One region of the Serinicoccus sp. CUA-874 genome, then DNA from elsewhere that is predicted to be linked to it. Evidence: predicted binding sites of a transcription regulator. Region 1 holds the regulator's gene; each other region holds the start of a gene.

Region 1 (7,031 bases):
GACCGACGTGCTCGCCGCCCGGGTCACCGGGCCGGAGGACCACGGGGGCATGACCCGCCTCTGGCGCGCCACCATGGACCTGCCGCACTGGTGGTTCGTGGCCGTCGGCGACGCCGGGTCCGAGTCCCCCGCCGCCGCGCAGATCGATGGCCAGATGATGCTGCTGACCTTCACCAGTGCCGAGCGCGCCCGGCACTTCGCCGTGCAGAACGAGATGGTCGCGCCGGAAGAGGACCTCCGGGCGATCGCCCTGCCTCCGCAGGAGCTCGTGGACACCGCGCGGGCCTACCAGGACGCCGGCATCGCGGGCCTGATGTTCGACCCGCACCTGTCGGGCTACTTCATGCCGACCGACCAGCTCGGCATCGTCTGGGACGCCGTGCACGAGGCCGGCCCGCAGACCGACTGAGCCGCAGGCTCACCACAGCTCGCGCCGGTCTCCCCTCCGGTCAGCGCCCGGGGATGACGAGCTCCTGACCCGCCGCCACCGACGTGGTGCTCAGGCTGTTGGCCCGCTGGATGCTGGTGATCGCCTGGCTCAGCGGCACCTCCGGCAACTCCTGCGCCGCGATCTCGGACAGCGTGCTGCCCTCCTCCACCACGATCGAGGAGCTGGCGCCGGCCGGTCCGAGCAGCCCGAGCATGGACCATGCCACGAGCGCGACCACGAGGCTCGTCGTCGTGGTCAGCGCCAGCCGGCCCCGCCGCGTCAGCCGCAGGTGTCGAGCCGGCTCCACACGCCGTGCCCGTGCACTCCGGAACTGCGACCCGTCGCCGGAGCGGCCGCGGGCCGACGGCGTCGGCACCAGCCGCAAGTGACCTCGGGCTGCCCCACGCGGACGCGGGACCGGCAGCGGGCTCAGGATGTCGTGCGCGATGGCGGTGCTCATGCTGTTCACCTTCCTCGTGGCGGTGCGGGTCGGACGCGTGTCCGATCGCACGTCTGTTTCATTGATAGCACATGCGTCCGACGCTGTCGACACGCCACCCGAACAGGTGTTTGCCTTGGCCTGGCGCCGGGCGTAGCCTGTGCTCATGTCAGCAACTCAAGCACCCACCACTGACATACCCTCTGACCAGGCATGATGCCGAGACGCCGGGGCACAGCACCACAGCAGCCGCGGCGCGACGAGGGTGGGGCCCGCACGAGGGGATGGAGATCATGGCCACAATCCACGAGATGCCGGATCGCGACGGTGGCGCCGCGCTGACCAACCGTCAGCGCCGGGTCCTCGACGTCATCCGCGACTCGGTCGACCACCGGGGTTACCCGCCGAGCCTGCGGGAGATCGGTGACGCCGTCGGCCTCACCTCACCCAGCTCGGTGGCCCACCAGCTCAAGACGCTCGAGCGCAAGGGCTACCTGCGCCGCGACCCGCACCGCCCGCGGGCGATCGAGGTCGTGCACCCGGGCAGCGAGGGCTCGGGATACCGGCGCCGCGACGCCGAGGCCGGCCCGACACCCACCGAGGTCCACGACGAGACCGGCATCGGTGACGCCCGCCCCCAGCCGTCCTACGTCCCCATGGTCGGCCGCATCGCGGCGGGCGGCCCGATCCTCGCCGAGGAGGCCGTCGAGGACGTCTTCCCGCTCCCGCGGCAGATCGTGGGCGACGGGGAGCTGTTCCTGCTCAAGGTCGTGGGCGACTCCATGATCGACGCCGCGATCTGCGACGGCGACTGGGTCGTCGTGCGCCGCCAGCCCACGGCGGTCAACGGGGAGATCGTCGCCGCGATGCTCGACAACGAGGCCACCGTCAAGACCTACCGCCACCGGGACGGCAAGACCTGGCTCATCCCCCACAACCCTTCCTACGAGCCGATCGACGGCGACCACGCCGTGATCCTCGGCAAGGTCACCGCGGTCCTGCGTCGGGTCTGAGGCCACCTCCCCGACGCGACACCGGGTGCCACTGCACCCGACACCGACCGCGGCGTCGGTCCCCGGCCCCTCCATCCTCTCCGGGGGCCGACGCCGCAACTCCTGCGCTCAGCCCGAGGGGGCCGGCCCCTCGTCCACGGAGTAGTAGTCGTAGAGCTGCTCCTCCTCGTCCTCGGTCAGGTGCCCGTCGCACGGGATGTCCGGTGCGTCCTTGATCATCGCGAGGGGGTAGGGCACCTGGATGCGGCCGCCCTGGATCGTGGCGTTGGACACCGGGCAGAAGACCTTGCGCCCGCCGAACCACCCGGTCCGGACCGACACCCACGCCGGGCTCCCCGTGCCGTTGTCGAGGTAGACCTGGCACATCCCGCCGACCTTGTGCCCGTCCTGGTCGACGACCTCGGCGTCGTACATCTCACCCAGCTGCTCGTAGGTGACCACAGCGACCTCCTCGCCGGCGGCCCGTCCGGACCGTCCTCGCCCAGCCTAACCACCGAGGTCGGCGACCAGCGCCGGCAGCACGTCACCGACCAGGGCATCGACCCCCACCGTCGTCTCGGCGTCGCCCCGCGTGCCGCCCCGGGTGACCACGGCGACGGGTATGCCCTCGCGCGCCGCTCGTCGGACGAACCGGTAGCCGCTCATCACCTGCAGCGAGGAGCCGAGCACGAGCAGGGTGCGGGCCTGCTCGACGAAGGTGTAGGCCCGCGCCACGACCTCCTTGTCCACCGAGCCGCCGAAGAAGACGACGTCGGGCTTGAGCCGGTCCTGCCCGCAGACCAGGCACCGGGGCGTGCGGAAGCGTTCCACCTGGGCCTCGGGCAGCGCGACGTCGCCGTCCGGGCGCACCGGCGAGGTGGCGTCGACCACGGCCAGGAACCCGGGGTTGGCCTCGGCGAGCCAGTCCTGCACCTGGGCGCGGGTCGTCACCTCCCCGCAGTCCAGGCACACCACGCGGGAGAGGGTGCCGTGCAGCTCCAGGACCCGTCGGCTGCCGGCCTGCTGGTGCAGCCCGTCGACGTTCTGCGTGATGACGTGACGGACCAGGCCAAGCCGCTCCAGGTCGGCGACCGCGCGGTGCGCGGCGTTGGGCCGTGCGGCCTCGAAACGGGTCCAGCCGACGTAGGCCCGGGCCCAGTAGCGCCGTCGCGCGTCCGCCGACCCGACGAACTCCCCGTGCTGCATCGGTTGCACCCGACGGGTCCCGTCCGGTCCGCGGTAGTCCGGGATGCCGCTGGCCGTCGACATCCCCGCCCCGGTGAGCGCCACCACCCCACCGGCCCTCACCAGCTCCCGGAGCCGGGCATACCTCCCCGGCTCCACCGACGTCTGCGCGGGCAGCGTGAGCGCGCTGTCGAGCGGCCCGACCGCGCTCACCGGGCCCCCTCGCGCGGCAGCGTCAGCACGAAGCGGGTCTGGCCCCGTCGGGACTCCACCCTGACGTGGCCGTCGTGCGCCCGGGCCACCGCGGCGACGATCGAGAGCCCGAGCCCCGTGCTCCCGGCGGCCCGGGAGCGGGAGTCCTCGCCGCGGGCGAAGCGCTCGAAGACGGTCTCCTGCAGCCGCTCGGGTATGCCTGGTCCGTCGTCCTCGACGACCACCTCGACCGCGTCGGCGGTGGCCCGGAGCCCGGTCGTCACGGTCGTCCCGGGCGGGGTGTGGGTGCGGGCGTTCGCGAGCAGGTTGACCAGCACCTGCCGCAGCCGCGCCTCGTCACCGACGAGCTCCACCGGGTCCTCGGGCAGGTCGAGCACCCAGGTGTGGTCCTGCCCGGCGGCGCGGGCGTCGCTGACGGTGTCCAGGCAGACGAGGGTGAGGTCGACCGGCTCCCGCTCCAGCGGCCGACCCGCGTCGAGCCGCGCCAGCAGCAGCAGGTCCTCGACCAGGCCCTGCATGCGCAGCGACTCGGCCTCCACCCGGTCCAGGGCGTGCCGGACTCCCGGGGGCACCGGCTCGCTCTCCCGGCGGGAGAGCTCGGCATACCCGCGGATCGAGGCGAGCGGCGTCCGCAGCTCGTGCGAGGCGTCCGCGACGAACTGGCGCACCCGCTGCTCGCTGGCATGACGCACCGACAGCGCGGACTCCATGGTGTCCAGGAGCTCGTTGAGCGCCTGCCCGACCTGCCCCACCTCGGTCCCCGCCTCCGTGGCCGACGCCGGCACCCGGTCCTCGACCGCCACCTCGCCCCGCTCCAGCCGTTGCTGGGAGACCCGCCGCGCGGTCGCCGCGACCCGGTCCAGGGGTGCCAGGTCCCGCCGCACCAGCCACGCCGAGCCCGCACCCGCCGCGAGGAGCGACAGCAGCGCCGCCGGCAGCAGGATCAGCACGGCCCGGCGCGTCGTGTCCGTGACCCCCGCCAGGGGCAGCCCGGTCAGCAGCGTGTCGCCCTGGGCACCGTCCTCCACCACCACTCGATAGTCCCCCACCCCGGCGCCGAGGTCCACGGAGAACGGCTCGGACCCCGTGGGCGACCCGGCGGCGTCCTGCGCCGCCTGCTCCAGCACGGCCAGCTGGGCGTCGTCCAGCGAGCCCAGCCGGTTGTCCGTCGTGACCACGGAGTTCACCACCGCCTCGCCGTCGCGCAGCACGACGGCGAGCGAGCGGTCGCCGCCCCCTGGCGGGCGGGCCGGACCGCGCTCGTCGAGGTCCTCCCCCGGTCCGGCCGGCGGCGGCTGGTCGAAGCCGCCCCCGACCTCGTCCCCCACCCGCTCGCTGGACAGGCGCAGGTCCTCGTCGAGCTGCCCGACGAGGGTGTGCCGCAGCGCGAGGACGGTGGCGACCCCGGAGACGAGGAGCACGCACGCGAAGATCGCCACCACGGAGGTGACGATCTTGACGCGCAGCGACCTGGGCCGACGGGCCACGCTCAGGATCCCGCGGCTGGCTTGAGGACGTAGCCGGCTCCACGCATCGTGTGGATCATGGGCTCGCGGTCGAGGTCGATCTTCTTGCGCAGGTAGGAGATGTAGAGCTCGACGATGTTGGCCTGGCCCCCGAAGTCGTAGTTCCACACCCGGTCCAGGATCTGCGCCTTGGACAGCACGCGACGCGGGTTGCGCATGAGGAAGCGCAGCAGCTCGAACTCCGTGGCAGTGAGCGTGATCTCGGTCCCGGCGCGCGCCACCTCGTGGCTGTCCTCATCCAGCGTCAGGTCACCGACGACGAGCACCGAGCCGGACTCCTGGGCGACCACGGCGGTGCGCCGCATGAGGGCTCGCACCCGGGCGACGACCTCCTCGAGGCTGAACGGCTTGGTGACGTAGTCGTCACCGCCCGCCGTGAGCCCGGCGACCCGGTCCTCCACGGCATCCTTGGCGGTGAGGAAGAGCACCGGGACGTCCGGCTCACCGGCCCGCATCCGGCGCAGCACCTCGAGGCCGTCGAAGTCGGGCAGCATCATGTCCAGCACCACGGCGTCCGGGGAGAACTCGCGGGCCACCCGCACCGCGTCCATCCCGGTGCCCGCGACGCGCACCTCCCAGCCCTCGTAGCGCAGCGCCATCGACAGCAGCTCGGTCAGGTGCGCCTCGTCGTCGACGACGAGGACGCGCACGGGGGTCCCGTCGAGGCGGGTGAGGGCGGGGGCTGCGGCTGGCGTCATGGTGGAAGTTCATCCTGCCACCCCGTGCGGCGTCTAGGTGGTTGCTGTGCGCTCGCTGTGCGGCACACCCCGTCGCTCAGCGCCGCCCGAGCGCGGTGATCCGACCGGAGTCGCGCAGCGCGGACAGGGCGTCGGCGCCGCGGCGACCTGCGGGTGGGGCGGCAGCAGCGCCGCGTCGCGGCGCACCACCTGCGGGCTGTGCCGCCGGATCGAGGCGTCCGCCACGAGGTAGCCGTACCGGCACAGGACCATCTGCTCCTCGGGGCTGAAGGCGTCCAGGTCGGTCCGCACCCGGTGGATGGCCCCGACGACCTCGGGGTCATACCCGTCGAGCAGCGGTCCCGGCGAGCCGGGACCGGACCCGCGCCGCAGGTCCGCGGGCGAGTCCAGCGACCACGTCGCCCCCGCGAGCGTGCCGGCGGCGAAGCCTGCCCGCAACCATCGCAGCCTCGCGGTCTGCCCGCCGCTGGAGGCGACGGACAGCAGCCGCCCGAGACGGCTGAGCACCGACCCTGCCGGTCGCCCTCCGAAGACCGCTCCACCATCGCTGACCAGCACCGTCGCGTGGTCGGACCACACCGGCTCCAGGGCGAGGTTGTCGTAGACCCCGCCGTCCACCAGTTGGATGCGGCGTCGGATCGCCTCACGCACCGGCTCCGGCTCGTCCGGGTCGGCCGCACCGCCGGTGAGCCCGAGGTCGGCACCGTCCAGCTCCAGCGGGCCGAAGAACGGCGGGTAGGCGCAGGAGGCGGCCACGGAGTCGACCAGCCGCAGCCCTGGTGGCGGGGCGGCGTGCCCGAGGCGGTGGTCGCCGATCCGGCCGCGCGGTCCCGCCGACCGGGGGTCGGCGAAGAGCCAGGAGACCCGTAGCCGATCTCGGTCGCCCCGGTGAGCACCACGGGGCCACCTCGGCGGCGGTGCTCGCGCAGGTCGGTGCCCCACCACGGGACCGCGCGCTCGAGCTCGTCAGCCAGCACCTGCACGCTCGGGTCCGGTCGACCCCAGCCGCGGGGGCTGACCCGCGACAGCAGCGCCGGGGTGCGCAGGTTGCGGCGGGTGAGGGCGAGCAGCGGTGCTGCGACGAGCTCCTCCAGCCCGCCGACGCGTCCGCCGCCGGGTCCGGAGCCGCCGTCGGCGTCGGGCCACTCCAGGTCAGGGTGCAGCAGCAGGGTGGCCAGCACAGCCCCGCCGGAGACCGCGCTGAGGCTGCGCAGGGAGCCCAGGACGCCGAGCTCGTCGAGCGCCGCACGGCACCGAGGTGGAACAGGGCGGCGCGGAAGCCGCCCCCGGACAGGCACAGGGCGCTGCCCTGCCTCGGTCGGCGTGCCGACGGCCCGTGATGAGCCGTGGCCCGGGCGGCCTCCAGCTGGGCGAGCACCGGGTCGGCGGGCGGAGGTCCGTGGAACGGGGACTGGTGCGCTGACGCGGGGAGCACGCCTCCAGCAGACCGGCACCGGGTGACGCCGGCGTGAACGACGCGGCGGGTGTCGGCGTCGGGCAGGTGACGACCTGCTGCCAACTATGATCGGGGTATGTTCGACGCCGCAG
Region 2 (7,031 bases), on a different contig from region 1:
TCACCCTCGTCGGCGAGCCCCTGTCCTACGCCGAGGTCGAGGACGGCCCGGTCGTGCAGGTGTCCACCCGGGACCTCGGGCCGGAAGACGGCCCGGATGACGCCGAGACGAGAGAGGCCGGCGTCAACGGCGACCGCGACTGGTTCGGCCTGGGCCTCAGCGTCCGGGCAGGTGACCAGGAGGTACCGCTGCGCGACCTGCTCACCGCCCTGACCCGCGACGAGGAGGTGCTGCTGCTCCCGGACGGGTCGTGGTTCCGGCTGGACACCGACGAGCTGCGCGCCCTGCACCGGCTGGTCCAGGAGGCCCTGGCCCTCCACGACGGCGCCGACGACGGCGACGGCCTGCGGATCAACCGCTACCAGGCCGGGCTCTGGGAGGAGCTCGTCGCCCTCGGCGTGGTCACCGAGCAGAGCGAGCGCTGGCAGCGCACCGTGGGGGCCCTGCTGGCCCTCGAGGAGCTGCCGCACCCGGACCCACCGGGCACCGTCGAGGCGACGCTGCGCGACTACCAGCTGGACGGCTACCGGTGGTTGTCCTTCCTGCTCGACCACGACCTCGGCGGGATCCTCGCCGACGACATGGGGCTCGGCAAGACCCTGCAGGTCCTCACCGCCGCCGAGCGGCTGCGGGCCGAGGGCCGGCTGAGCCCGGAGAAGCCGCTGCTCGTCGTCGCGCCGACGAGCGTCCTCGCCACGTGGCAGCGCGAGGCGGCGCGGTTCACCCCGCACCTGGACGTGATGGCGCTCACCCAGACCACGCGCCGCACGGGGCGACCCCTGGACGACCTGGTGGCGGGCGCCCACGTGGTGGTCACGTCATACACCCTGCTGCGGATCGAGGAGGAGCACCTGGTGGAGCGTGCCTGGGGCGGGGTGGTCCTCGACGAGGCTCAGGCGGTCAAGAACCACCGGTCGCGGACCTACCAGGTCGCCCGGCGGCTGCGGGCGCCGGTGAAGATCGCGGTCACCGGGACGCCGCTCGAGAACTCGCTCATGGACCTGTGGGCGCTGCTGTCCATCGTCGCGCCCGGGCTGTTCAGCTCCCCGGAGCGCTTCAGCACCGTCTTCCGCCGACCCATCGAGTCGGGGACCGCTCCCGAGCTGCTGGACACGCTGCGCCGCCGCATCCGCCCCCTCGTGCTGCGCCGGACCAAGGAGTCGGTGGCGGCCGACCTGCCCCCGAAGATCGAGCAGGTCGTCTCGGTGCCGCTGAACCCCGCCCACCGGCGCATCTACGACACCCACCTGCAGCGCGAGCGGCAGCGCATCCTCGGCCTGCTGGACGACGTCGACCGGCACCGGATCGCGATCCTCGCCGCGCTCACGAAGCTGCGCCAGCTCAGCCTCGACGTCCACCTCGTGGTGCCCGACGCCCCGGCCTCCGCCCGACCCAGCAAGGTCGACGCCCTGCTGGAGCAGGTGGTCGAGCTCGCCGCCGAGGGGCACCGGTGCCTGGTCTTCAGCCAGTTCACCCGCTTCCTGCGGGTGGTCCGGGACCGCCTGCAGGCCGAGGGCATCGAGCACGTCTACCTCGACGGACGCACCCGGGACCGGCCGCGCCGCATCGCGCAGTTCACCGACGGGGACGCGCCGGTCTTCCTCATCAGCCTCAAGGCCGGCGGCTCCGGGCTCACGCTCACCGAGGCCGACTACGTCTTCGTGCTCGACCCGTGGTGGAACCCTGCCGTCGAGGCGCAGGCTGTCGACCGCACCCACCGCATCGGTCAGGACAAGACGGTGATGGTCTACCGGCTGGTCGCGGAGGACACCATCGAGGAGAAGGTCGTCGCGCTGCAGGAGCACAAGCGGGAGCTCTTCGACAAGGTCGTCGACGCCGGTGGCGCCCTGGGCGCGCCCCTGAGCGCCGAGGACATCCGCGGGCTGCTGGACGTCCCGGCCGGGCTCACGTCCTGACCAGGCTGCCGGCCCGGCGCGTTGCGGGGTCGGAAGGCATCACGTGGCAGGGTCGGGACGCGGCGTAGAAGCTGACGAGCGTGGCCTCGGGGGGTCGGTCCCACGTCCTCGCCGCCGACTCGACGGCGCGGGGATGACGCGGTCGGGCCGCTCCCGGTTCTCAGCGAGGTGCACTGTCGCAGGAGGAGGGTCTGTCAGACCTGACTCGTACACTTGTTCGCATGAGGGGTAGCTGGGGTGGTGAGACGGCCGGTGGTCAGGCCGACGGTGCGGCGGCGGTCGTGGCCGAGCTTGCCGGTGTCCTCGAGCGGTCGGTGACGGCGTTGGCGTCGCCGGCGCTGTTGCAGGAGCGTGAGCTCGGTGAGGTGCTGGGCGCTGGACGGGGTGGCGGCGCGGACGCACGCGTTGCTGGTGGCGGTGGTCCGGGAGGGACTGAGCCGGGGGTTGCACCAGGAGGCCGGGTTCTCCGACGTGGACTGGGTGAGACTGGTATGCCCCGGGCTGGCGTCGCGGGCCGCGGTCGAGATCGCGCTGGTCGCCCGCGCCGCCCAGCAGCGCGTGCACGTCCCGTTGGCGGACGCCGTCCAGGACGGGACGGTACCGGTGCACCGCGCGGCGCAGGTCCTGCGCGCGTTGATGAGGATCCGCCCGGCCCTCGGGGAGGCCGAGTACGCCCAGGCCACCGACCTGCTGACCGTCGCCGCCGCGAGCAAGGAGTTCGACGAGAAGGACCTGGCCCGGATCACGTCCAAGCTGGTCGCGACCTGCCTGTCCGAGAAGGAACAGATCGCCCGGGCCCAGGCCAGGCATGAGCTGCGGGACGTGCACGAGTCGTCGTTGGCGGACGGGTCGCTGCGCCGGTTCGTGGTGACCGTGGGCGACGACGCCGACTACGAGACCATCCGCGCGGTGCTCATGTCACCTCTGGCCGCGCCGACACCGCCGAAGGGTGCGGGCGAGGACGGCGCGCAGGGCGGCGACCCCGCACAGGGTGGTGTCCCGGGGGGCGGGGTCCGAGGCGACGGCACGCAGGTCGAGGGTGTCCAGGGAGGCGGCATCGACGATGGTGGTCTCTCGGTGGCCGAGCTGGACCTGCGGACGGCGGGTCAGCGGCGCTACGACGCGTTCATGACGGTCTTCCGGCGTGGTGTCGCCGGCACGCAGGGGCAGCCCACGACTCCGAAGGCGCAGGTCATGGTGACGATCGGGCTGCAGGAGCTGCGCGGTGCCCTGGGCGGTGCCGGGCACACCGTGCACGAGGGGGCGATCCCGGCGCACCAGGTGCGGCAGCTGGCGTGCGAGGCCGACATCATCCCCGCCGTGCTCGGCGAGAAGGGACAGATCCTGGACCTGGGTCGGGCGAAGCGGTTGGTCACCCCGGGTCAGCGGCGGGCGTTGGCGCACCGCGACGGCGGGTGCACCTTCCCCGGGTGCCACGTGCCCGCGACCTGGTGCGACGCGCACCACATCGTGCACTGGGCCCGCGGCGGCCCCTCGGACCTGGGCAACTACGCCCTCCTCTGCCCCCGCCACCACACCTGGGTCCACCAGCACGACACCACCGCCGACGTCGACACCACCGGTGTCCGATGGAGACTGCGATGACCCCGCCCCACACCCGGCCCCCCAAGGGCCGGGCCACCGGCCTGCGCCCGGTCGATGACGTGGGACGCCGACGAGGCGGCGGCGTGAGCCGCTGTGGGAGCCCGGCCAAGGACACGGCGTGAGCCGCGGTGAGAGCCCGGCTCAGGCCCGGAGCCGCGACGTGAACCGGGCGAAGGGCCGGTCCAGATGCCGCGCCATGTGGTGTGCGACCGCATACCCTGACCTCGTGCCGGACGACTTCCTCATCGCCCACAACCCCGAGGACGGCTCGCGGCTGCCGTACCTGTTGCGCATCCCCCTCGGGCCGGACGGCGTCGTGCTCAAGGCGAAAGAGACGTGGCCGCGGACCGGAAAGGTCTACTGCCACCGCGCGACCGGATGGCCGAGCGAGCCCGACCTCGTGGAACGCGTGCCGACCCGATCCTGCGTGCGCCGCGGCGCCAGCATCGACCTCGTCCTCGACCGTGGCCGTGAGAACCGCTCGCAGTTCGTCCTGACCCGAGCCCGCGGCCGCGAGGCGGTCTTCTGGCAGACCGCGCGCACCGCCAAGCAGGCACGCCCCGCGGTCAGTCTCCCCACGCGCGCGGCTCAGGCATCCCCACCCTCGAGATCATCATCGACAGCCACGAGCGGTATGCCTGGACCTTCGACCACCAGCAGGTCACCACCCGCCGCGAAGGGCCTCCCCGCGGGCGACTACGCGATCGAGGTCGCCGGCCGGGTCGCCGCGTCGGTCGAGCGCAAGAGCCTCGTCGACCTCGTCTCCACCCTGACCACCGGCAAGATGCGCTACCTGCTCGCCGACCTCTCATCACTCCCCACCGCGGCCGTCGTCGTCGAGGACCGATACTCCGCCGTCTTCAAGCTCGACCGCGTCCGCCCCGCCGTCGTCGCCGACGCGCTCGGCGAGTGCCAGGCCCGCTTCCCCACCGTCCCCATCATCTTCTGCGAGACCCGGGCCCTCGCCCAGGAGTGGACCTACCGCTTCCTCGCCGCCGCCCTCGCCCACGCCGGCGAGGAGACCCACGTCGAGACCGAGGCCACACCTCTCACCTCCGCGCGTGCCGCCAGCCCCGGCGAGGTGCGCCAGTGGGCACGCGAGCACGGGTATGCCGTGTCCGACCGCGGGCGCATCCCACGCGAGATCCGCGAGGCATTCGACGCACGGCGGTAGAGCAGCGCCGAGGCCTTCCCAGCGTAGACATTCCTCGCTACTCTTCCCTTGTCCGACGTCGGAATCCATGACGCCGACGGGACATTCTTGGAGAGGACCAGGGGAATGTCATATCCACATGTACCGGACGAAACAACCGGACCGCAGGGCCAGTGGGCCGATCCACACCAACCGCAGTCACCGGCAGCACAGCCGCCCGCCGCGCAGCAGCATGCCTGGGGGCCGCCGCCCGGAATGCACTACCCCATGAAGGTGCAATCGCGTAACCCCGTCTTGTACGCCTTGGCGTCCGCCCTCATCGCGGGCCTCGGCACCATGCTGGGTGGGCGCGTCGGCCGGGGGATCCTCATCCTGTGCACGGTCGCCTTCTTCGGCATCGCCATGTTGATCCCCTTCATCGGATGGCTGCTGTTCCCTGTGTGGCTGGCTGCGTGGGCGTTCTCCATCTACGACGGTTATGCCACCGCGCGCTCCTGGAACACGCGACACGGCATCATCAGCTGAGGGAACCGTCCACCACGCTGGGCGGAGGGCGCCGAGTCGGACCCGGCCCCCGCCGTCTCAGCAAGCGGCATACCCCGCCTCCTCCTAGCGTGAGGGCATGAGCACCCCCCACACCCCCCGCCCCGTCTCCCTCGTCGCAGGAGGCTCCCGCGGCCTCGGGCTCCTGGTCGCCCAGGAGCTCGCCCAGCGCGGCTACGACGTCGCGGTCTGCGCCCGCCACCTCGAGGAGACCCGGCGCGGCGCCGAGATCGCCGAGTCCCGCGCGCGGGACGAGGCCGGGGACGACGCTGGCCGGGTCGTCGCCTTCGAGTGCGACGTCGCCGACCGGGAGGCCGTCCAGGCCTGGGTGGCGCAGGTCGAGAGCGACCTGGGGCCGGTCGAGGTCGCCATCCACGTCGCCGGCATCATCCAGGTCGGCCCGGCCGAGACGATGACCTTCCACCACTTCGACCAGGCCCTCGGCACCATGCTCCTGGGCCCGCTCAACACGCTCTGGTCGGTGCTGCCCGGCATGCGCGAGCGCGGCCACGGCAGGCTCGGCGTGGTCTCCAGCATCGGCGGCGTCGTCGCCCCGCCGCACCTGCTGCCCTATTCCACTGCCAAGTTCGGCGCCACCGGCCTCACCCAGGGCCTGGCCAGCGAGCTGGCCGGCACCGGGGTCACCGCCACGACGATCGTGCCCGGCCTCATGCGCACCGGCTCGCACGAGAACGCGCAGTTCACCGGAGACCGCGCGGCGGAGTATGCCTGGTTCGCCCCGGCCGCCTCGCTCCCCCTGCTGTCGATGGACGCCGAGCGCGCGGCGCACCGGATGGTCGACGGGGTCCTCGCCGGCCGCCCCATGGTCGTCCTCACCCCGCTGGCCAAGATCGGTATGCGCGTGCACGGCCTCATGCCCGCCACCACCGTCCGCGTCATGGGCCTGACCTCGCGGCTGCTGCCCAGCGCCCCCGCAGACCGCGACGCGGCCCGCCCGGTGACCGGGCGGACCGCGGCGCAGCAGCTGGGGTCCGACGTGGTGAGCCGGCTCACCACCCTGGGCCGCCGGGCCGCGGAGCGTTTCAACCAGCGCGGCCCGGGCTCGGCCCCTACGGCGTGAGCACGACCTTCAGGCAGTTGTCCTGCTTGTCGTTGAACGTCTTGTACATCTCCGGCGCCTGCTCCAGTGGCACCCGGTGCGTCGCCAGGTCCTCCAGGCCGAGCACGTCGTCGGGGCCGCTGACCAGCTCGTAGAGCTCGTCGGTCCACCGGCGCACGTGGCACTGCCCCATGCGCATCTGCACGCCCTTGTCGAAGAGCTCCATCATCGGCATCGGGTCGGCCATGCCGCCGTAGACGCCGCTGATCGACACCGTGCCGCCGCGGCGCACCGCGTCGATGGAGCTGTGCAGCGCCGCCAGCCGGTCCACACCGGCCGTCTCGATGGCGGCCCGGGCGAGCGGCTTGGGCAGGCGCTTGGCCGCCGACACCGCGGCACCGAGCACGGGGCTGCCGTGCGCCTCCATGCCGACCGCATCGAGCACCCCGTCGGCCCCGCGGCCGTCGGTCAGGTCACGGATCGCGTCGCCGACGTTCTTCGTCGAGTCCAGGTCCACGACCTCGGCGCCCCACTCGGCCGCCAGCGCGTTGCGCTCCGGGATCCGGTCGACGCCGATGACCCGCAGGCCACGGTGCCGGGCCGCGCGGACGGCCAGCTGCCCGACCGGGCCCAGACCCATGACGGCGAGGGTGCCGCCCTCCTCGACGTCGGCATACTCGATGCCCTGCCACGCGGTCGGGAGGATGTCGGTGAGGTAGAGCACGCGCTCGTCGGCGAGCTGGGGGTCGACCCG
Region 3 (7,031 bases), on a different contig from region 1:
TCGAGGAAGAGCACCTCTCCCTCGACCAGGGACGACAGCACGGCGGCGAGGTCCCCGGCGTGCTGGATGGCCGGGCCGCTGGTGATCCGGATCGGCTGCTCCAGCTCGCCGGCGATGATCATCGCGAGCGTCGTCTTGCCCAGGCCGGGCGGCCCGGACAGCAGCACGTGGTCCGGCGGGCTGCCGCGACGCCGGGCCGCCTCGAGCACGAGCCCGAGCTGGTCGCGCACCCGCCGCTGGCCGGGGAACTCCGCCAGCCGCCGCGGGCGCAGGGCCGCCTCGATCCGCCGCTCCTCGTCGGTCCCGGCGGCATCGACCACCCGCTCGGCCCCGGTGAACGCCTCCTCCGGCACCTCGACCTCGTAGGAGCCGTCCTCGGACGGGCGGTCGTCGTCGGAGGCGTCGTCGCGCCGACCGGCCGCCTCGGTCACCGGCCCAGCTCCCGGAGGGCCGCGCGCAGCAGCGCGGCGACGTCGGCGGGCGCCTCGTCCTTCGTCACGGTGGCGAGTGCGCCGTCGGCCTGCTTGGCCGTCCAGCCGAGACCCTGCAGCGCCTCCCGCACCTGGCTCTGCACGGCGTCGTCCGCGGAGGCGACAGTCCCGGCGGCCCGCTGCGGCAGAGCCGGGTCGACGCCGACCGCCAGGATCTTGTCCTTGAGCTCCAGCACCAGCCGCTCGGCCGACTTCTTGCCGATGCCGGGCACCTTAATCAGCGCGACGAGGTCGCCCTGGGCGATCGCCGCGCGGACGTCGTCGGGCGAGTGGACCGAGAGCATCGCCAGCGCGAGCCGTGGCCCCACGCCGCTGACCGTCTGCACCTGCTCGAAGATCGCCTTGGCGTCCGAGCCGTCGAAGCCGTAGACCGTCAGCGACTCCTCGCGGACGACGAGGGTCGTCTCGAGCGAGACCTCCTGGCCGCTGCTCGCCCCGGCGGCGGTCTCGGGGGTGGTGTGCACGAGCAGCCCCACGCCCCCGACCTCGACGACGAGGTGGTCGAGGCCGACGTGGCGGACCGTGCCGCGGACCGAGGCGATCACCGGGGGTTCCTCCTGCTGCTGGTGGCGGTGGTGACGGTGCTGGTGACGCGACCGCCAGCGCGGGCCGAGGCCCGGGCGGCAGCGGACCGGGCCGCCGTGCGGTGCTCGTCGTGGAGCTGGGCCAGCCGGTTGGGCCGCGCCTTCGCTGCTGCGCGCTCGGCGTCCTTCAAGCGGTCGGAGCCACCGGCCTCACCCTCCAGGCGAGCCTGCGATCCCCCGCGCCACAGGTGGCAGATGGCCAGCGCCAGCGCGTCGGCGGCGTCGGCCGGTCGGGGCGCCTGCTCCAGGGTGAGGATCCGGGTGACCATGCGCGTCACCTGGCCCTTGTCGGCCCGGCCGTTGCCGGTGACCGCGGCCTTGACCTCCGACGGCGTGTGCAGCACGACCGGGAGCCCCAGCCGGGCGGCGGCCAGCAGCGGCAGCGCCGAGGCCTGCGCCACGCCCATGATGCTGCTGTTGCGCGTGCTGGCGAAGACCCGCTCCACGGCTACTGCCTCCGGGCGGGTCCGGGCGAACCACTCGTCCAGCTCGGTCTGCAGGGTGAGCAGCCGCTCCGCCGGGTCGTCGCTCGGCGGTGTCCGCACCACACCGACCTCGACGAGCCGCAGCTGGCGCCCGGGGAGCCCCTCGACCACCCCCAGACCGCACCGGGTCAGGCCGGGGTCGACGCCGAGCACGCGCATTCCGCTCCCGTTCCGAAGGTGTGGACAGATGTTCGGACTCCACGCTACACAGCCTCGTCGCCGGTCCCCGGCCGCGACACACCATCGGAGACAGCGTGGACCTCGCTGCGCTCGGGGTCCTTTCTGCTCCGAGCAGTCAAGCTCGCGCCGCTCGGGACTACTCGGCCTCGTCGAGCTGCGCCAGGACCTCGTCGGAGATGTCGGCGTTGGAGTAGACGTTCTGCACGTCGTCGCAGTCCTCGAGCGCGTCCACGACCCGGATGACCTTCTTGGCGCCGTCGACGTCCAGCGGCACCTGCATGCTCGGCACGAAGGTCACCTCGGCCGAGTCGTAGTCCATGCCCGCCTCCTGCAGCGCGGTGCGCACCGCCACGACGTCACCGGCCTCGGAGATGACCTCGAAGGACTCGCCGAGGTCCTCGACCTCCTCGGCCCCGGACTCCAGCACGATCTCCAGCAGCGCGTCCTCGCCGGTCTCGCCGCTCTCCTGCTCCTTGGGCACCACGACCTGGCCCTTGCGCTCGAAGAGGTAGGCCACCGAGCCGCTGTCGGCCATCGAGCCGCCGTTTCGGGTGAGCGCGGTGCGGACCTCCATGACGGCGCGGTTCTTGTTGTCGGTGAGGCACTCGATGTAGAGCGCGACCCCGCCGGGGGCATACCCCTCGTAGACCAGGGCCTCGTAGCTCGCGCCGCCCGCCTCCGCGCCGGAGCCGCGCTTGACGGCCCGGTCGATGTTGTCGTTGGGGACCGAGCTCTTCTTGGCCTTCTGGATGGCGTCGTAGAGCGTCGGGTTGCCGGTCGGGTCTCCCCCACCCATGCGCGCGGCGACCTCGATGTTCTTGATGAGCTTGGCGAAGAGCTTGCCGCGCTTGGCGTCGATCGCGGCCTTCTTGTGCTTGGTCGTCGCCCACTTGGAGTGACCACTCATCCGGTGTCCTCGCATCCGTCGTCTCGGGGTATGCCGCTCGCACAGGTCCCTCGGGACCTCGACGCGGGCGGCAGGGATCGACGCCCTAGGTTACCCGCATGCCAGGGGACCCTCGTGAGGTGCAGATCCGGGCGCGCACATCGGGGGGATCCGGCCGGACTGGGTGCCGGAGGGCGCCCCCGACCTGCTGCTGATGCAGCTGCCGCCCGGCTGACCCGGGCCCGGGCATACCCCCCGCCTCACTCTTGTCCCACCACCCCCGGGTGCCGCATAGTGAGGGTGGCTCGGGCCGGTCCCTGCTCGACCACCCCACTCGACGAGGAGTCATCGTGCGACGTCACTCCGTCGCAGGGCTCGCGCTCGCACTCGTGGTGTCCCTCACGAGTGCCCCCGCGTCCGCCAGCCCCGCAGCGCCCGAGCCCGACCTCGCGGACCCTGCGTCCGGCAGCTCGCTCCCCTGGGCCCAGCAGGCGCAGGCCGCGCCCGAGCCGGAGAGCGCCGAGGACCTGGGCGAGACCACGGTCGTCACCACCGACGACGTGCTCCCGGCGCCGGTGCCGGGCTCGGAGGTCTACCCGGTGCCCGCCGACGGCAGCTACGACATCACCGGCGGCGGCTACGGCCACCGGATCGGCATGTCGCAGTGGGGGGCCCACGGCGCGGGCCTCGAGGGCCTGTCGCACGAGGAGATCGTCGACTTCTACTACCCCGGCACCCGGCTGGAGACCTGGTCCGCCCAGGACATCTCGGTGGGCATCACCATCGACGGCGACGGGGTCACCCGGGTGGCGCACCGCTCCGGCCTGCGGGTCTCTGCCGCCCCGGGCAGCCGCACCTACGCCCTGCCCTCCGGACGCAGCCAGTGGCGGGTGCGCGCGACGACCTCCTCGGCGACGTCCTGCGTGCTCGAGGGGTATGACGGTTCCACCTGGTCCTCCTGGTGGCCCTCGGGCATGCCCCGCCGCTGCCCGGTCACCTTCTCCTCCTCGCAAGAGGGGACGGTCGACCTCTACCTGCCCGGCGGCAGCTACGGGTCTACCGCGGCGCCCTCACCGCGACCCACCACGGCAGCTCGGCCCTGGCCACCGTCAACCACCTGCCCGAGCAGCACTACCTGCGCTCGGTCGTGGCCGCCGAGATGGGTCCGTCCTTCCACCCCGAGGCGCTGCGGGCGCAGTCCGTGGCCGCGCGCACCTACGCCCGCCGCAGCGCGAGCACCTCCTACTACGACATCTGCGACTCCACCGCGTGCCAGGCCTACCGCGGTCGTGGCGTGCGCCGCGGCGACGGTTCCCTCCTCTCCTACGAGTACTCCGCCAACAACGCCGCCGTCGACGACACCGCCGGTGAGGTGCTGACCTTCGCCTTCCCGCAGCCGGCGGCTGGCGACCACGATGTACTCCGCCTCGACCGGCGGCCAGACCATCGCCGCCGGCAACGGGCACGACTACCTGCGCGCGCAGAAGGACCCCTACGACGCGACGCCCGCCAACCCCCGGCACCGGTGGAGCGCGTCGCTGCCCCGGACCGCGCTGCAGCAGCGCTACGGCATCCATCGCGTCGAGCGGGTCCAGGTGCTCACCCGGGACGGGGTCGGCGCGTGGGGCGGCCGCATCCTCACCGCCCGGGTGGAGGGCTTCACCTCCGGCGGTGCCTACACCTACGCGCACGCCACCGGGACCGGCCTCATGCTCTCCCGCTACTGGCCGACGTGGTCCGAGGGACTGTCATCGGACTACTTCACCTTCGCGGGGGCGGCGCCGACCCCGACGAAACCGGTGCGCCTCAGCGGCACCGACCGCTACGGCACCGCCGCGCGCGTCGCCGAGCAGTGGAGCCCCGGGGTGGGCGTCGTCTACGTCGTCTCCGGGCAGGACTACCCGGACGCGCTGGCGGCGTCGGCCCGCGCCGGGGTCTACGACGCCCCGCTGCTGCTGACCCGCCACGACCGGCTGCCCGGCGCCACCACCCGTGCCCTCGAGCGGCTCCGCCCCGACCGGCTCGTCGTCCTCGGCGGCACCGACGCCGTCTCGGGCGGCGTGCTGCGCGACCTGCGTGGGTATGCCCGCACCGGCCGGGTCGACCGGGTGGCGGGGACCGACCGCTACGGCACCGCCGCCGCGCTCGCGGGCTACTACCCGAGCGGGGTGGACCGGGTGCTGCTGGCCAGCGGTCGGGACTTCCCCGACGCGCTCGCCGGGGCCGCGGTCGCCAACGGGCAGCAGGCACCGCTGCTGCTGACGCGACCGGAAGGTCTGCCGAGCACCACGATCAGCGCGCTGCGGCGCCTGCAGCCGCGCGAGATCGTCGTGCTCGGCGGCGGCGGCGCTGTCACCGACACCGTCGTGCGGCAGGCCCGGCAGTATGCCTCCGGCGGCGTCGTGCGCTGGGCCGGGGACGACCGCTACCGCACCGCGGCCCGGATCGCGGCGACCTTCCCGCGCGGCACCGACCCGGCCTTCGTGGCGCTCGGCACCGACTTCCCGGACGCGCTCGTGGCTGCCGCGCTGGCGGGCCGTCACGACGCACCGCTCGTGCTGACCCCGGGTGACCGCGTCGCGGCCGGCGCCGACCAGGCGCTGAGCCACCTGCGGCCGCGGTCGATGTACGTCCTCGGCGGGACCGGCGGCATCACGAGACCGACGATGGATCGGCTGGCTCGCTACCTGCGCTGAGCGTGCACCATCTGCACGAAGAGCTCGTGCACCCGGTGGTCACCGGTCACCTCGGGGTGGAAGCTGGTCGCGAGGAGGCCACCCTGGCGGACCGCGACGGGATGACCGTCGGTCGCGGCGAGGACCTCCACGCCGTCGCCGATGCGCTCGACCCAGGGCGCGCGGATGAAGACGGCCCGGACCGGGCGCTGCGGGTCGCGCAGCCCGGGGAGGTGCAGGTCGGCCTCGAAGCTGTCGACCTGCCGGCCGAAGGCGTTGCGCCGCACCGCCATGTCGATGCCGCCGAAGGTCTGCTGCTCCCGGTGGCCGTCGAGGATCTCGTCGGCGAGCTGGATCATCCCGGCGCACGAGCCGTAGACGGGCATACCGCCGGCGATCCGGCCACGGATCGGCTCGTGCAGGCCGAAGATGCGGCACAGCCGGTCGATCGTGGTGGACTCCCCGCCGGGGACGACCAGGCCGTCGACCTGCTCGAGCTCGGCCGGGCGCCGCACCGCGCGGGTGTCGGCACCGGCGGACCGGAGCGCGGCGAGGTGCTCGCGCACGTCGCCCTGGACGGCGAGCACGCCGACGGTCACGGAGGTCACGGCCCGCAGTGTAGAGCGGTCGCTGCCCGGTCCTGGCGGGTATACCGAGGTCGTCCCGGAACAAGTCATCAGGGAACGATCCGGCCGACCCGGGAGACTGAGGTGTGTGGAGGCACCGGGCATACCTCGCGCGGTGGGAGGCTGGCCCGGATGAAGGAGGCTGTCGATGGCCGTGACTGACCCGCGCGAGGACCGCGCCGTCCGCGCCCTCCGGGGGCTGCTGGCCGACCTGCCCGAGGTGCCGCCCGCCAGTCCTGCGGGGCGCGAGCGCCGCCGGCCGGTCGGCGCGCTGCTCGTCGCCGCGGTCGTGGCAGCGCTGCTGCTCGTGCTGCCGCTGCTGCTCTCCGGGCCGACGCCCTCGCCCTCCGGCGCGGCCGCACCGGCGACGCTGCCCGACCCGTTCCCTGCCTACGCGCACCTGCCCGCCACCGTGGAGCGCTCCCCGGCGGGCCCGGCGCTCATGGTCTTCACCCACGGCTACGGGGTGGAGTTCATGGACTACCCGCAGGCGATCGCGGTGGGGGCGGACGGCGGAACCTACCGGCGGCTCGACACCGCCGACGACGCGAGCGTGCGAAGCGACCAGGGCGATCCCGGACCCATGCTGCTGTCACCGGACGGGCGCAGCGTCGCGGTCGGTGGGCGCGGCAACGACGGCTACCTCGCCACGGTGTCCCTCGAGGACGGCTCGGTCCGCACCTGGCCGCTGCCCGACGGGCGCTCCACCACTCCCCTGGCGTGGTCGGGCGATGGTCGGTCGGTCTTCGTCGGCCTGGTGGAGGACGACACCCACCGGTACTCCTCCCTGGACGGCGCGCCTCCGCGGGTGGTCGACGACGTGCGTCGGGCCGACCTTGGCGCGCCGAAGGGGACCGAGCCGGTGCGGCTGCCCGAGGTCGCCGCCGCCACGGGCATCGCCCCGCTGCCGCAGGACGGCGGGCTGCTCGTATCCACCGGCTACGGCGCCGAGCTGCGCAGCGCGGACGGTATGCAGGTCGTGGCGACGGGGCTCGACCTGGGGCTGGACCTGGGACCGACGGCCGTCAGCCCGGACGGGCGACGTGTCGTCACGGGGGGCGCCGGGTCCGTGCAGGTCAGCACGCTCGACGGTGAGGCGGTGAC
Region 4 (7,031 bases), on a different contig from region 1:
TCCACCCCCAGCACCGGCGCGATCCCGGCCTCGCCGCAGGCCCGGACGAAGCGCACCGCGCCGTAGAGGCCGTCACGGTCGGTCAGCGCCAACGCCGACTGCCCCAGCTCGGCGGCCCGGGCCACCAGCTCGGCCGGGTGGGACGCGCCGTAGCGCATCGAGGCGCTGGAGGCGACGTGGAGATGGACGAAGTCGTCACCGGCTCCGGCCACCGGGCTCACCCGTGACCCAGCGGGACCAGCTCGGCGTGCACCGGCGCCTCGCACGGCAGGTGCAGCGAGGCCCGCACCAGCTCCAGGAAGCGCTCCCCCGCCCGGACCAGGTCGTCGGCGTCCCGGGCGGTGACGCTGCCGGCACCACGCTCCAGGGCGATCCGTCGCCGACCGGACGCGGCGAAGAACGCGGCCCACTCGGTCAGCTCCGGCGCGACCGAGGGCAGCACCTCCCAGACGCTGCGCGGGCGGCTGCGCGGCACCGGTGTCGTGCGGGCGGCCAGCAACGCCGCCCCGGCCCGCAGCGCGGCCAGGTGGGCACAGGTGTAGCGCTCGGCGGCGGTGCCGCTGTGGCACGCCTCCAGGAGCACCCCCCGCGAGCGCTCCAGCAGGTCCAGCACGGCCCCGGCCGTGACCCCCGTCTCGATGACCGTCATCTCGTCGTCCTCTCCGTCGTCCTTCGTCGTCTGGCTTCGTCGTCTGGCTTCGTCGTCTGGCTGCGTCGTTCGTGCTTCGTCGTGCTCGTGCCCTCGTCGCGCGCTCCTGGCTCCGGCCGGCCTCGTCAGTCGGCGACCCGTTCCAGCCACCACCGGCCGCCCTGCACCAGGTCGTAGACCCCCGTCCCGGACGCCTTCCCGGCACCGGCCTCCACCCGCCAGACCACCCGCTCCAGCTCTGTCGCGCCGGTGCTCCCACCCGCCGGGTCCGCCGAGGCCCGGGCGTCCTCCCGCCCGTCCTCGCCACGCCACCACGGCACCCGCTGGGTCCATCGGCTCAGCACCGCGCGCACGAGGTGCACCCGTCCCCGCCAGAGGAAGACGGTGGGGACCTGCGGGCACCCGCCGTCGGGGTCCGGCGCCACGGCCCCCTCCAGCCGGATCCCGTGCTCGCCCGCGGCGCCGGTCCTCACCTCGACCAGCTCCTGATAGCTCCTGCTCATGCTGCTCCTCCTCGCGGACGACGGGGCGACCGATCGGTCACGGGACGACCCATGGATCGAACTTGTGTTCGATACGTGGAGACAAATGTACGACTCGCCCCCGACAGACTCAACCCCTCCCCGTGGCGCTTGTGGACAACTTCTGCGCCCACCCGGGCACCCGCAGCACCATGGATCCGTCGGCAGGTCCGGGTCGTAGGAGGGGGCGACCCGGACCGCCCGGCGCAGCGGCTAGGCTCGGGGGCAGGGCGACCCGCCGGGCCTACCGCCCTTCCGGCCCACCCATCGGCCACCCGGTCAGGCACAGGAGGACTCGCGATGCACGTCCTGGACGGCGTGGACCTCCGCCCCCGCGTGCAGCAGGCCCTGGACGAGCACCTCGTGCGGCAGCGCGAGGTGCTCGCCGGGCTCGGCCCCCCGATGACCCCCCTGGTGGACGCCGTCGCCGACCTCCTCTCCGGCGGGAAACGGCTCCGGGCGGCGTTCCTCTACTGGGGATGGCGCGCCCTGGGGCAGCCGGACGGCCCCGGGGTGGTCCGCGCCGCCAGCGCGATGGAGATCTTCCAGGCGGCAGCGCTCCTGCACGACGACGTCATGGACAACAGCGACCTGCGCCGTGGCCGGCCCGCGGCGCACCGCACCTTCGGCACGTGGCACCAGCAGCAGGGGTGGTCCGGGGACGCGCAGCGCTTCGGTCACGCGGCGGCGATCCTGGCCGGCGACCTCTGTCTCAACTGGACCGACGAGGCCTTCGCGACGAGCGGGCTGCCGGCCGCCGCCCTGCAGCGCGCCCGGCCCGAGTTCGACCGGATGCGCACCCAGCTCATGGGCGGCCAGTTCCTCGACATCCTCGAGGGGGCACGCGGGTGGCGCGACCTCGATCTCGCCGCACGGCTGGAGCGGTGCCGCACCGTCATCCGGCACAAGAGCGCCCGCTACTCCGTCGAGCAGCCCCTTCTCATCGGCGCGGACGCCGCCGGCGCCTCCGCGGTGACCCGCGCGGGCCTGGCCCGCTACGGGGCTGCGCTCGGCGAGGCCTTCCAGCTCCGCGACGACGTCCTCGGCGTCTTCGGCGACCCCGGGCAGACCGGCAAGCCCGCCGGTGACGACCTCCGCGAGGGCAAGCACACCGTGCTCGTCGCGTATGCCCTCGCCCACGCCGATCCCGACGGGGTCGCCCTGGTCGAGGCGTCCCTCGGCGACCCGGACCTCGACGAGGAGGCGGTGCAGTCCCTGCGCGAGGTGCTCGTCCGGTCCACCGCCCTGCGGCGCACCGAGGAGCTGATCAGCGACGGCGCCGACCGGGCGCTGCAGGCCCTCGACCAGACCCCCGGCCTCACCGACGAGGGGACGCAGGCGCTGCGCGACCTCGTCGGCGTGTGCACCGACCGCGCCGTCTGACCGGCTCTCCCCGACGGACCTAGAAGGCCTCCTCCTGGGCGCGGCGTCGCACCTCGGTCTTCGCCCCGGCGTGCAGGGAGGCGATCGCGCTGCCGCCCGGCAGCGTGTCGTCCGGGGCGTGGAGCCAGGCGACGATCTCCTCGTCGCTGTGCCCGCCGTCGCCGAGCACCGTGATGGTGCCGCGCAACGTCGGCAGCGGACCGTCGTCGACGAAGAAGGTGGCGGGGATCATCACCACCCGGTCCGGGCCGCGACGCACCCCCACCACGTCCCGCTCCTGCAGCCACCGCCGCACCGCCTGCAGCGTCGCGCCGGTGCGCTCCATCACGTCCGGGACAGTCAGCCACTCTGGAACTACATCGGTGTCACTTAGCACAGGGCCAGTGAACCACATGCAGCGACACGCCGGGACAGTGGCGTGATCGGCAGCGGCCGAGTACTGTCCCTTGTGCCCCACTGGTCGCGATGTCCCCGTCGACCACGACGGCCACAGCAGTCCCTGCCCCCTCACCCGCCACTCTCGGAGGAGCACGACGTGAGCCCTCTCTTCGCCGCACTGCCGCCCGGAGACCTGCCCACCCACGCCTACGTCGCGCCCACCGGCGTGCACGCCACCGCTCCCCTCGCCGTCCTCCCGGCGACGCGGGAGACCACCCATACCGTGACCGCAGGCGACACGGTCTACGACATCGCGGCCCGCTACGACGTGAGCCCGCGCGCGCTCGTCCGTGCCAACTCCCTGCCCGACGGCGGCCGCTGGATCATGCCCGGCGCCCGGCTGCGCATACCGGTCGGCGGAGACACCGACGTCGCACCCGCCGCGTCGGCCCCGGCACCCTCGTCCGGGAGCGAGAAGGGCGGCAGCGCCTCCTCCAGCGGCGCCTCCTCGGGCGGCACGGTCACGGTCCGCGGCGGTGACACCCTCACCGACATCGCCGCCCGGCACGGGGTGAGCGTGGCCGACATCGCCCGCGCCAACGACCTGCAGGACACCCGCCTCATCTACCCCGGTCAGGAGCTCAGGCTGGGCGGCGCGGCACCGGAGGCGGACCGCAGCCGCCCCGAGCCCCTCGACCGGCCCTACGACGAGACGACCATCGGTGACCACCGCGCCGGCGAGGCGGTGCCGGACACCTTCCTGCACTACCGCTACGGCGACGGGATCGCCCGGTCGGCCGCCGCCAACCGCGACTACCTGGCGGGGACGGAGGTCCCGAGCCGCGCGGCCGTGCGCGACCTCATCGTGCGGACGAGCGAGCGCCACGGGGTCGACCCGACCCTCATGCTGGCCCTGTCCTACCAGGAGTCGGGCTGGAACCACCGGGCCGTCTCGCCGGCCAACGCGATCGGTGCGATGCAGGTGATCCCCAGCTCCGGGCAGTGGGCCTCCGGCCTGGTGGGGCGCGAGCTCAACCTGCTCGACCCGGAGGACAACGTGACCGCCGGTGTCGTCATCATGCGCACCCTCCTGCGGTCCGCCGACACCACCGACGAGGCGATCGGCGGCTACTACCAGGGCCTGGCGAGCGTGCGCCAGCACGGTCTGTTCGCCGACACCCGGCAGTACGTCCGCAACATCACGTACGTCCAGACGACCCTCTGAGCGCCCTCGAGGCGGCATACCCGGGCCGGTCACGTCCCACGGTCCGGCCGCCCCGCTCCGTAGACTCGGCACGTGAGTGCCCCGACCCCCACCCTCCACGACCGCGTCATCGACGGTCGTTACCAGGTGGAGGCCGAGCTCGCCCGCGGGGGGATGGCGACGGTCTACCGGGCCCGGGACCTGCGGCTGGACCGGCCGGTGGCGCTCAAGGTGATGCGCCCGGACCTGGCCGATGACGACTCCTTCGTCCGGCGGTTCGTCGCCGAGGCACGCGCCGCCGCCCGGCTCTCCCACCCGCACGTGGTCGGGGTCTACGACCAGGGTGAGGACGGGGACCTCGTCTTCCTCGCCATGGAGCTCGTCGAGGGGCCGACGCTGCGCGACGTCGTCAGCGACCACGCACCGCTGTCGACGCGACGGGCCATGGCGCTCCTGCTCCCGGTGGCCGAGGCGCTCGCGGAGGCCCACCGGCACGGGCTCGTCCACCGCGACATCAAGCCCGAGAACGTCCTGCTGGCCGGTGGCCGCGAGAGCGGGGTCAAGGTCGCGGACTTCGGTCTCGCCCGGGCGGTCTCGGCGGCCGGCCAGCGGGCGACCACCGAGATGCTGTGGGGCACCGCCGCCTATCTCGCGCCGGAGCAGGTGGAGCACGGGGCCGTCGACGCCCGGGCCGACGTGTATGCCGTCGGCCTGCTGCTCTTCGAGCTGGTCACCGGGCGCAAGGCCTTCCCCGGCGGCGATCCGCTGCGGGTCGCCTACGAGCACGTGCACGGCGCGGTGCCGCGGGCCGGCGACGTCGTGCCCGGCCTGCCCGAGCCGGTGGAGGAGCTGATCCTGCGGGTCGCCGCCACCGACCCGGCGGACCGCCCCCAGGACGCGTCGGCGCTCCTGGTGCAGCTGCGGGCCGTCGTCCGCGAGCTCTCCGACACCGAGCTGGACCGGGTCCCCGCAGCGCCGCAGGCACCGGCCGCCGGGTCGGGCGCCGGGGACCTGACCCAGGTGGTCGGTGGTGGCGCCGGCTCGACCACGAAGCTGCCGTTGGCCGCCGCCCGGGGCGAGGGGCACTACGCCCGCACGACCGGCAACCGCACGCCGACGCCGAGGCGGGCGGATGCCAGGACGCCGCGCGAGGAGCGCGCGCGACCCCGGCGTCGGGGCGGGGTCGTCCTGGCGCTGCTGTTCGTGCTGCTCCTCGGCGGCGGCGGGTATGCCGCCTGGTGGCTGCTGGAGGGCCCCGGCGTCCACTCGGCCATGCCGCAGGTGGTCGACCTCCCGGAGGACGAGGCACGCTCGCTGCTCGACGCCGAGCAGCTGGACCCGGTCATCAGCTACGCCTACTCCGAGGACGTGCCGTCCGGGACGGTGATCTCCGCCGAGCAGGAGCCCGGCACCCAGGTGCGGCACGGCACGGACGTGCCGCTCGTGGTCTCGCAGGGCCCGGAGCGCTACGACGTGCCACCGCTGGCCGGCCTCACCCTGGAGTCCGCCACGGAGGCGCTCGTCGCCGCGAACCTGGATCTCGGCGAGCAGAGCCGGGAGCACCACGAGTCCGAGCCGGAGGGTCGGGTCCTGCGCACCTCGCCCGCGGCCGGCGACCCCCTGCCCCCCGGTGCTGCCGTGGACGTGGTGATCAGCGACGGTCCGGCGCCGGTCGAGGTGCCCGAGGTGACCGGCCGGACCGAGGAGGAGGCGGTGTCCGCCCTGCGCGAGGCGGGCCTCAGCGTGACCGTGTCACCGGAGCAGGCCTTCGACGACGAGGTCCCGGAGGGATCCGTGGTCAGCCAGTCACCCTCGGCCGGGCAGGTGGAGCGCGGGAGCACGGTGACGATCACCCTCTCCCAGGGGCCCGAGCTGGTCACCGTCCCGCAGGTCGTCGGGCGTCAGTTCTCCGCCGCCGAGGAGGAGCTCGCCGAGCTCGGCCTGGTCGTGCGACGGGAGGACGTGCGCGGAGGGTTCTTCGGCACCGTCCGGGAGCAGTCGGTCGAGCCCGGCGAGGAGGTGCCGACCGGCACCGAGATCGTGCTCGTCGTGGTGTAGTCCGCTCGGTCGGCGCCGCCCGGGGTCGTCAGCCACATCCCAGCCCCCGTTCAGTCCTGGTGCGCGAAGCGTTCCTCCCGGGCCACCCGGCCACGCGGGTGGTAGCCGTGCGACTCCCACCATCCCTGCTGCGGCTCACGGTGGTAGGTCGCCTCGACCACCCACTTGGGCCCCTTGAAGCCGTAGAGGTGCGGCAGCACGACCCGGGCCGGCCACCCGTGCTCCGGGCTGAGCGGCTCGCCGTCGACGCTGTGCGCCAGCAGCGCGTCGGGGTGGCGCAGCTCCTCCAGGTGCACCGCGGCGGCGTAGCCGCGCACCGCGGCGAGGAGCACGTGCTCCGACCCTGGTGCCGGCGCGGCCAGGGCCAGGACGTCGCGCATCCGGACGCCGCCCCACCGCAGCCCGGTCACGCTGTGCCGGTCCACGCAGTGCAGGTCGGCCTCGACCTCGACGTCGGGCAGGTCCGCCAGGTCGTCCCAGGTCAGCACCCGTACCCCGCCGTCCAGCGTCTCCCCACCCACGCGCAGCGACCACCCCTCGGCCTCGAGGGTCGGCACCCGACCGTAGTGGGACGCGCGCCACGTCCGGGTCGCGCGCTGTCCGGGCGGCAGCCCGCGGCCCGGGTCGCGACCGGACCGACCCCCCGGCGTCGTCACGACCCCGCGCCGGTCCGCCGCTCCCCGAGCACCGCGACCAGGACGTCGGCGGTATGCCCGGTCATGGCGTCGTCGACGTCGAGGTGCCACACGAATCGGGCGTGCCGGGCGTCGGTCGGGTAGCCGTGCACCCCGCGGTCGCCGACCCGCGTCACGAAGTCGGCGGCCGACCAGCCGGCCGC

The links. The regulator LexA, encoded in region 1, represses DNA repair genes until DNA is damaged. The targets are predictions, from matches to a motif close to TCGAACANNTGTTCGA.
Region 2: the regulator LexA is predicted to act here: its motif matches at 2,122-2,137, upstream of BJF80_RS11360 (HNH endonuclease signature motif containing protein).
Region 3: the regulator LexA is predicted to act here: its motif matches at 1,740-1,755, upstream of ruvC (crossover junction endodeoxyribonuclease RuvC).
Region 4: the regulator LexA is predicted to act here: its motif matches at 1,209-1,224, upstream of BJF80_RS18630 (DUF6504 family protein).

Annotation. Positions count from the first base shown of each region.
Region 1 covers NZ_MKJZ01000037.1:17,653-24,683, forward strand. Annotated here, with positions in the region: gene BJF80_RS14740 (hypothetical protein) at 1-409, shown strand, start outside; gene BJF80_RS14745 (LysM peptidoglycan-binding domain-containing protein) at 450-890, opposite strand; gene lexA (transcriptional repressor LexA) at 1,163-1,882, shown strand; gene BJF80_RS14755 (PRC-barrel domain-containing protein) at 1,991-2,323, opposite strand; gene BJF80_RS14760 (NAD-dependent protein deacetylase) at 2,369-3,259, opposite strand; gene BJF80_RS14765 (sensor histidine kinase) at 3,256-4,746, opposite strand; gene BJF80_RS14770 (response regulator transcription factor) at 4,749-5,483, opposite strand; gene BJF80_RS20515 (patatin-like phospholipase family protein) at 5,517-6,239, opposite strand; gene BJF80_RS14785 (LysR family transcriptional regulator) at 7,016-7,031, shown strand, end outside.
Region 2 covers NZ_MKJZ01000034.1:107,280-114,310, reverse strand. Annotated here, with positions in the region: gene BJF80_RS11365 (DEAD/DEAH box helicase) at 1-1,916, shown strand, start outside; gene BJF80_RS11360 (HNH endonuclease signature motif containing protein) at 2,277-3,521, shown strand; gene BJF80_RS20875 (hypothetical protein) at 3,518-3,643, shown strand; gene BJF80_RS11355 (Lsr2 family DNA-binding protein) at 3,748-4,695, shown strand; gene BJF80_RS11350 (hypothetical protein) at 4,942-5,199, shown strand; gene BJF80_RS11345 (SDR family NAD(P)-dependent oxidoreductase) at 5,297-6,298, shown strand; gene BJF80_RS11340 (zinc-dependent alcohol dehydrogenase) at 6,288-7,031, opposite strand, start outside.
Region 3 covers NZ_MKJZ01000035.1:214,177-221,207, forward strand. Annotated here, with positions in the region: gene ruvB (Holliday junction branch migration DNA helicase RuvB) at 1-353, opposite strand, end outside; gene ruvA (Holliday junction branch migration protein RuvA) at 428-1,036, opposite strand; gene ruvC (crossover junction endodeoxyribonuclease RuvC) at 1,033-1,719, opposite strand; gene BJF80_RS13345 (YebC/PmpR family DNA-binding transcriptional regulator) at 1,877-2,647, opposite strand; partial or broken gene BJF80_RS21650 (SpoIID/LytB domain-containing protein) at 3,774-3,950, shown strand; gene BJF80_RS13360 (cell wall-binding repeat-containing protein) at 4,042-5,322, shown strand; gene pdxT (pyridoxal 5'-phosphate synthase glutaminase subunit PdxT) at 5,310-5,909, opposite strand; gene BJF80_RS13370 (WD40 repeat domain-containing protein) at 6,076-7,031, shown strand, end outside.
Region 4 covers NZ_MKJZ01000039.1:116,690-123,720, reverse strand. Annotated here, with positions in the region: partial or broken gene BJF80_RS17315 (DNA polymerase III subunit alpha) at 1-158, opposite strand, end outside; gene BJF80_RS17310 (SAV_6107 family HEPN domain-containing protein) at 218-649, opposite strand; gene BJF80_RS18630 (DUF6504 family protein) at 775-1,152, opposite strand; gene BJF80_RS17300 (polyprenyl synthetase family protein) at 1,471-2,553, shown strand; gene BJF80_RS17295 (Rv2175c family DNA-binding protein) at 2,573-2,878, opposite strand; gene BJF80_RS17290 (lytic transglycosylase) at 3,089-4,156, shown strand; gene pknB (Stk1 family PASTA domain-containing Ser/Thr kinase) at 4,229-6,193, shown strand; gene BJF80_RS17280 (molybdopterin-dependent oxidoreductase) at 6,244-6,750, opposite strand; gene BJF80_RS17275 (threonine aldolase family protein) at 6,846-7,031, opposite strand, start outside.